One region of the Delftia sp. BGA-UO-ETr-SB1 genome, then DNA from elsewhere that is predicted to be linked to it. Evidence: riboswitches for the same ligand, from Rfam matches in the RefSeq annotation. Region 1 holds a riboswitch; the other holds the start of a gene.
The links. Region 1 has a riboswitch for glycine ahead of AC57B5_RS00390 (D-amino acid dehydrogenase). Riboswitches for the same ligand answer to the same signal wherever they lie in the genome.

Region 1 (3,787 bases):
GCAGCCACAGGCACGGAAAACAGCGTGTTCTGAGAAATCTTGAAGAAATCACGCGTAGTGATACGAATGGCACTTCTCGACTGGCTTGTCATCTTGTTGTTGCCAATCAATCCTGGTGCCGTACCCGTACCACCGATATTCACCCCGTCCCCGCCGCCAGTGAAGTTGTTATCGGTCACCGTCACTACCTGCGTCGTGCCTGAGGCTGCCGTATTCACCGTTGGTGCCGACACATGCGTTGGCGATGACCCGGTATAGGCGGCGATAGGCAGCGAGAAGGTATTACCCGTCACGGCCAGACCAATTCCATTGGCCAGGCTGATCGTTCCATCAACCGACACCACGGCCCTGGGCGCATTTCCACCAGTCGGGCTCAGTGCGATATTCGAATCTTTGATCGTCAATCCGTTGACGGTCATGTTCGACATGACCTGGAAGAACTGCTCGAGCTGCATTCCCCCGATAGGATTGGGCAGATTCGTTACAGTGAAATTATCGACAACAATGTTGGAAACCGTGCCTGTACCGTTGCTTGCGGCAACGGAAATGGCCGAGCCCTTGTTATTGCCGTAATTTCCATTCCATATCGCGGAATTGATCGTGCTATTGGTAAAGAATACGTTTTGTGCGCCTTGATGAATCTCCGCGTACAGCTCGCAGTTGAACGGCGTCCCCTCTCCCGCAGGGGTTGGCGCCACATTCACCAGGCCGACGCGATCAATGGTGACATTGTTCGCCGGGGAGCCAACGACGAATACCGCTTCGCCACAGGTCATGTTGGGCGAATTGGTGAGCGTGATGTTCTTCCCACCAAGATAAAAAGTTTCCCAGGCGGAGTCCGCCCAGTTCTGGACTTGTATGACTCCCCCGAAATCGATGGTCAATGAGCCCGTGCCGGCTGGCACGGTGCCTTTGAGCCAGTACCAGGCACCACCGGCACCAGTGGTGGTGCCCGTATCGCCGCCGCTGATCATCTGGGTTTGACCACAGGCATTGGTGGCTCCCGTCACGGCGCCGGACTGGGCTCCGCTGACGAATGTGTTGGCACAGCGCACGTAAACCGTCTGATTGTCGACATACGGATGGAGGTTTCCCGCCGCATCCTTGGATGTCCCGCTCTGTATGGTTCGTACCGACGTAGACAGTGTCGGCGCAAAGACGATGGAAACATCGGCACTCGGATCCAGCGTTTGTAGCGTGTAGTTGGCTGCCTGAATGGCCGCTCGCAGCGTACATGCGCCAGCAAAGGTACCCCCCAGCGTGCTGACACAGGTGGTTGGTGTCGTTGCATTGGCATTTGGAGCGTCGCTGTTGTCGGTGACCGTGAAAACGATGGTCGCCGCGAGTGCCGTGGATGAAATACCGGCGCACGAAAGCAGCAGCAACGAGAACAAGTACCTCGCTGCACGCCATTTTCGTAAAAACACCGAACCAGGCAGGCGATCAAGAACGCGCATGATATTCCCCATTTTTTCAAGGAAATCAGACAGGAAAATATTTTCCCCAATGGCAATGGCCATCAGTTGTACCCAGCGCATTTGCATCGCCGCACCTCGGATAGTTCTATTTGAGTCAAGAACTCACAACTCACCTTGCAACCGGTGACATTGGAAGTAACAGGGTTTCGCGCAGATCCTGCGCGTCAATCAAAAAAGGTGGATTTCCATCAGCGCTTGCGCACTGCTCCATTGCCCATTGAGCCGGGCACAACTTCAGCCGGGTTTGCGATGCAAATCATTTTTTTCCTCCCTCAACGAACCATATTCACCGTGCTTGTATTTTTTCCAGTGGCGGGCCAGTTTCCATAGACCTTCACCTGTGCAACGGTAAGTCGCCTATCCGACAGATATACAACCCATGGTTACCCCATGGAGGTTCAATCGATCAGAACATGCGCTGTCAAACCACCACACATACCGATAGGCTAAATCATGTTTTTTTCTATTTCAATAGTTTTTTTACATGAAATCGAAGGCTCGTGCCAGCGCTACGAGGGAGGCGCTTGAGCGATATAGGGAATACCCTGAATCGGCCACACCACATACAGGTAGTAACTGGTGGTATCCCCAGTACGACTGGAACCGGCTGCGCAAGCTACATAGAATCGCCCCTGCAGGAGAGCAGGCGGGCACCACGGTGCCGAGCCTCACCGAAGGCGCAAACTCCCATACACGCTCAGGTTCCGTACTGCAAACACAACATGCCGTCTGGAGAGCCGCCGCACGCAATATGCGGCGCACCGAAGGAGCAAGCCCCGTTCCCATGGACGGCGGTGAATCTCTCAGGTACCAAGGACAGGGGGAGCGGCAGCTGCGTCACGACGGACGCCGGCTGCTTGCTATTGAATCCATAGCTACCAGCTTCCGCGTGACCGGCACATGCCTTTGAAAGGGCATTGTCATGCGCGTCATCGTTCTCGGAGCCGGCCTGATCGGCACCGCCTCGGCCTACTATCTGCAATCTCTCGGTCATGAAGTGACCGTCATCGACCGCCAGGCTGCGCCCGGCGCCGAAACCAGCTTTGCCAACGGCGGGCAGATCTCGGTCAGCCATGCCGAACCCTGGGCCAACCCCGGCGCACCGCTGAAGTTGCTGGGCTGGCTGGGCCGGCAGGACGCCCCCCTGCTGTTCCGCCTGCGCGCCGACATGCGCCAGTGGCTCTGGGGCCTGTCCTTCCTGCGCAACTGCACGCCCGCGCGCACGCGCCACAACATCCAGCAGATCGTTCGCCTGGGCACCTACAGCCGCGAGGCCCTGCAGCAGCTGCGGTCGGACACCGGCATCCAGTACGAGCAGCGCATGCAGGGCATCCTGCACTTCTACACGAACGCCCGCGAGTTCGAGGGTGCGCTCAAGCCCACCGAGCAGATGCAGGCCCTGGGCTGCGACCGCCGCCTGATCGACGCCGACGAAGCCGTGCGCCTGGAGCCGGCCCTGGCCCATGTGCGCGGGCAGATAGCGGGCGCCACCTATACGGCCGAGGATGAATCGGGCGACGCCAACCTCTTCACCCGCGAGCTGGCACGCATTGCCACCACCACGGGCGTGCAGTTCCGCCACGGCCACCACGTCATGGCGCTGCGCACCACGGGTGCGGGCGCCAGCCGCCATATCGACCACGTGGAGGTGACCAATGCCGATGGTCGCTACGAACGCATCCAGGGCGACGCCTATGTGCTGGCCATGGGCTCGTTCAGCCCGCTGCTGGCCCAGCCGCTGGGGCTGCACCTGCCCATCTACCCGGCCAAGGGCTACTCCGTGACCCTGCCGGTGCTGGACCCCGCCAAGGCCTACCAGGTCAGCCTCACGGACGATGAGTTCAAGCTGGTGTTCTCGCGCTACACCGGCGCGCAGGGCGACCGCCTGCGCATTGCCGGCACGGCCGAGTTCAACGGCTACGACCGCAACCTGGACCCCGTGCGCTGCGAGGCCATCGTGCGGCGCGTGCAGCAGCTGTTCCCCGGCGCCGGCGATACCGGGCGCGCCCAGTTCTGGAGCGGCCTGCGCCCCGCCACGCCCAGCAATGTGCCGCTGATCGGACGCTCGCCCATCGCCAACCTGTTCCTGAACACCGGCCACGGCACGCTGGGCTGGACCCATGCCTGCGGCTCCGGCATGGCGCTGGCCGACCTGGTCAGCGGCAGGCAGCCGGCCGTGGATTTCGATTTTCTGGGAGCCGCAGCCATGGACCCGGATCGCAGCGCAGGCACGGTGCGCCCGCGCGCGGTCTGAGGTGCAGACGGTGTGTACCGTGTGTACGGCGTGTACGGCGTGTACGGCGCCTAAG
Region 2 (3,787 bases), on a different contig from region 1:
CGGTGCGTATGCAGCACGCCCTTGGGCCGGCCCGTGGTGCCGCTGGTGTACATGAGGATGCAGGGGTCGCTCTCGCGCACATGGGCCTGGGGCGGCGCGCTGCTGCGGCCCCTGGCCAGTGCGGACAGGCGCTGCGTGGCCCAGACCGGCAGCGGGTCGGCCGGGGCATCGTCGGCAAAGATCCAGTGCTCGGTGCCTGCGCCAGTGCCACCCCCGCCTTCGGCCTTGAGCAGGGCCTGGGCGCGTGCGGCCACCTCGCCGCCCTCGTGCTCGAACACCAGGGCGCGCGCAGCACCGTCCTTGAGGATGAAGGCCAGCTCCTGCGCCGCCAGCCGGTAGTTGATGGGGTTGAAGATGGCGCCCAGGCGCGCGGCCGCCAGCATGGTGAAGACAAAGGCCGGCGTGTTGTAGAGAAAGGCCGCGACCACGTCGCCATGGCCTATGCCCAGCTCGGCCAGGCCGTGGGCGTGGCGGTTGACTTCGGCATCGAGCTGGGCGTAGGTCCAGGCGCGGCGCTCGCCGCCCTCCCAAGCGACCAGGGCTTCCTTGTTCGGCAGGTAACGTGCCGGCCAGGCCAATGTGTCTCCCAGCGTCTGCTGCATGTGCGCTTCTTCCTTCTCGCTCACGAGATTTCATATATCGATGCATCTCAATGTAGGAGATTTTTTAGACAGTTATGCAATTTGCAAATGCATCCATGCAGGCAAGCGCATGGAGTAGCGGCCGGCCCGCGGAAATCCCGAAGCCGCGCGGACGCTGGCCGCAGCTAGAATGCGCCGGTCAGGAGAGAGTGCCCGCCCGGCCGCAATGGTCACAGGCAGCGGCACCGCCGAAGGCGCAGGGTTCGTCCCGAACGCTCAGGCAAAAGGACTGGCACCGCCTGCCGCCACGGCCGCAGGCGTTCCTAGCTGGAGAGAGATGCAGGGCACGGCGGTGTGCCCCATCCACCGAAGGAGCAAGCCCCACGCATGGAAGGTGCGGGTGAATCTCTCAGGTAAAGCGGACAGCAGGGCAGGACATCCCGGGATTCCGGGATGGCGTTGTGCCTTGCCCCTTGCCGAAAAGAGAGTCCCTCCTTGACCGCTGCCTCCACCACCGATCTGCTCAAGACCCCGCTGTTCGACCTGCACCAGGAACTGGGCGCGCGCATGGTGCCGTTTGCCGGCTACTCCATGCCCGTGCAATACCCGCAGGGGCTGATGGCCGAGCACCTACACACGCGCGAGGCGGCAGGCCTGTTCGATGTCTCGCACATGGGCCAGATCAGCCTGCGCGGCCCGGATGCCGGCGCGGCGCTGGAATCGCTGCTGCCCATGGACGTGCTGGGCCTGGGCGAACACCGCCAGCGCTACGGCCTGCTGCTCAACGACGCGGGCGGCATTCTGGACGACCTGATGTTCGTGCGCCGCGAGGACGACCTGTTCCTGATCGTCAACGGCGCCTGCAAGCATGAAGACCTGGCGCACATAGAGGCCCGCATCGGCCAGCGCTGTGAAATCGAGCCCCAGTTCGACCGGGGCCTGCTGGCGCTGCAGGGCCCGCAGGCAGCAGCCGCCATGGAGCGCCTGCTGCCCGACACGGCCGGGCTGGTGTTCATGACGGGCGGCTACTTCGACTGGGAAGGCGCCGAGCTGTACATCACGCGCAGCGGCTATACCGGCGAGGACGGCTTCGAGATCTCCTTGCCCGCCAGCCACGCCGAGGCCTTTGCCCGTGCCCTGCTGGCCCAGCCCGAAGTCAGGCCCGTGGGCCTGGGCGCGCGCAATTCGCTGCGCCTGGAAGCCGGCCTGTGCCTGTACGGCAACGATCTGGACACGACCACCACCCCGGCCGAGGCCGCCCTGAACTGGGCCGTGCAGAAGATCCGCCGCATCGGTGGCGAGCGCGAAGGCGGCTTTCCCGGCGCGGCCACCGTGCTGGCCCAGCTGCAGTCGCCCGAGCTGCTCACGCGCAAGCGCGTGGGCCTGGTGGCCCTGGAGCGCGTACCCGTGCGCGAAGGCACGGAGCTGCTGGACGCCAGCGGCCGCAAGGTCGGCCAGGTCACCAGCGGCCTGCTGTCGCCCACCCTGAACCAGCCCGTGGCACTGGCCTATGTGGAGCCGGGCAGCGCCGCCATCGGCACCACGCTGCAGGCCATGGTGCGCGGCAAGGCCGTGCCCATGCAGGTGCAGGCCACGCCCTTCGTGGCGCCCCGCTATCACCGCGGTTGAGGACAGCCTGCGCGCTTGGCGTGGAACGAGTTCGGCGGATTCGTTTTTCCTGCCATCGCATGCCGCTACAGTGCGCACTGACCTTTCTCAAACCGCCTTTCACAGGTTTCTTTTCAGTTTCTATCGGAGCAAGCCATGAGCATCCAGTATTCCAAGGACCACGAATGGATCAACGCCGCCAACCCTGACGCGGCCATCGTCGGCATCACCCTCCACGCGCAGGATGCGCTGGGCGACGTGGTGTTCGTCGATCTGCCCGCCGTGGGCACCAGCTTCAACCAGGGCGATGTGGCCGGCGTGGTCGAGTCCGTCAAGGCCGCCGCCGATGTCTACATGCCCGTCAGCGGCGAGATCGTCGAAGTCAACGAAGCCCTGCGCGACGACCCCTCCCTGGCCAACAGCGACCCGCTGGGCGAAGGCTGGTTCTTCAAGGTCAAGCTCAGCGACGCAGGCCAGCTGGCCGCGCTGCTCGACGAAGCCGCCTACACGGCCTTCGCACAGAGCAACTGACGCCACTTTCCGGCCAGGACGGGCGCCAGGGCCCGCCCTGGCGCTTTTCAGCTTTTGAGACAGGTCCCTCCATGCTGATGTCCTCCACCCAGCCCCTTGCCGCCCTCGAGAACGCCACCGAATTCGTGGCCCGCCATATCGGCATTGCGCCCGAAAACGAGGCCCACATGCTCAGCGCCATTGGCGCGGCATCGCGCGATGCGCTGATCGACGCCATCGTCCCGCCCTCCATCCGGCGCCACCAGCCCATGGCGCTGCCGCCAGCGGCCACCGAGGCACAGGCGCTGGCCGAACTCAAGGCGCTGGCAGGCCGCAACCAGCTGCTCAAAAGCTTCATCGGCCAGGGCTACTACGGCACGCACACGCCCGGCGTCATCCTGCGCAACATTCTGGAGAACCCCGCCTGGTACACGGCCTACACGCCCTACCAGGCCGAGATCTCGCAAGGCCGCATGGAGGCCCTGGTCAACTTCCAGACCATGGTCTGCGACCTGACGGCCATGCCGATTGCCAACGCCTCCATGCTGGACGAGGCCACGGCGGCCGCCGAGGCCATGACGCTGGCCAAGCGCTCCGTCAAAAGCAAGAGCAACCGTTTCGTGGTGGCGGGCGATGCCCACCCCCAGACCATCGAAGTCATCCAGACGCGCGCCGCGCCGCTGGGCATCGAGGTGCTGCTGGCCAACTCGCTGGAAGAATGGAACCAGCTGATGGAGGGCGACTACTTCGCCGTGCTGGCCCAGTACCCCGCCACCAGCGGACGCATCGACGATCTGCGTGCCGACGTGGACAAGGCCCATGCAAAGCAGGCCGCCTTCATCGTGGCCACCGACCTGCTGGCGCTGACCCTGATCACGCCGCCCGGCGAATGGGGTGCCGACATCGTGGTGGGCACCACCCAGCGCTTTGGCATGCCCATGGGCGCAGGCGGCCCGCATGCCGCCTTCATGGCCTGCCGCGACGAGTTCAAGCGCTCCCTGCCCGGCCGCCTGGTCGGCGTGAGCGTGGACGTGCACGGCAAGCCCGCCTACCGCCTGGCACTGCAGACGCGCGAGCAGCACATCCGC

Region 2: another riboswitch for glycine. It lies ahead of gcvT (glycine cleavage system aminomethyltransferase GcvT); the one in region 1 lies ahead of AC57B5_RS00390 (D-amino acid dehydrogenase).

What each region holds. Positions count from the first base shown of each region.
Region 1 covers NZ_JCAQOW010000002.1:34,948-38,734, reverse strand. Annotated here, with positions in the region: partial or broken gene AC57B5_RS00395 (invasin domain 3-containing protein) at 1-1,538, opposite strand, end outside; glycine riboswitch at 2,198-2,308, shown strand; gene AC57B5_RS00390 (D-amino acid dehydrogenase) at 2,401-3,732, shown strand; gene AC57B5_RS00385 (FIST signal transduction protein) at 3,783-3,787, opposite strand, start outside.
Region 2 covers NZ_JCAQOW010000004.1:1,873,975-1,877,761, forward strand. Annotated here, with positions in the region: gene AC57B5_RS09255 (fatty acid--CoA ligase) at 1-602, opposite strand, end outside; glycine riboswitch at 772-883, shown strand; glycine riboswitch at 899-1,017, shown strand; gene gcvT (glycine cleavage system aminomethyltransferase GcvT) at 1,077-2,210, shown strand; gene gcvH (glycine cleavage system protein GcvH) at 2,346-2,720, shown strand; gene gcvP (aminomethyl-transferring glycine dehydrogenase) at 2,792-3,787, shown strand, end outside.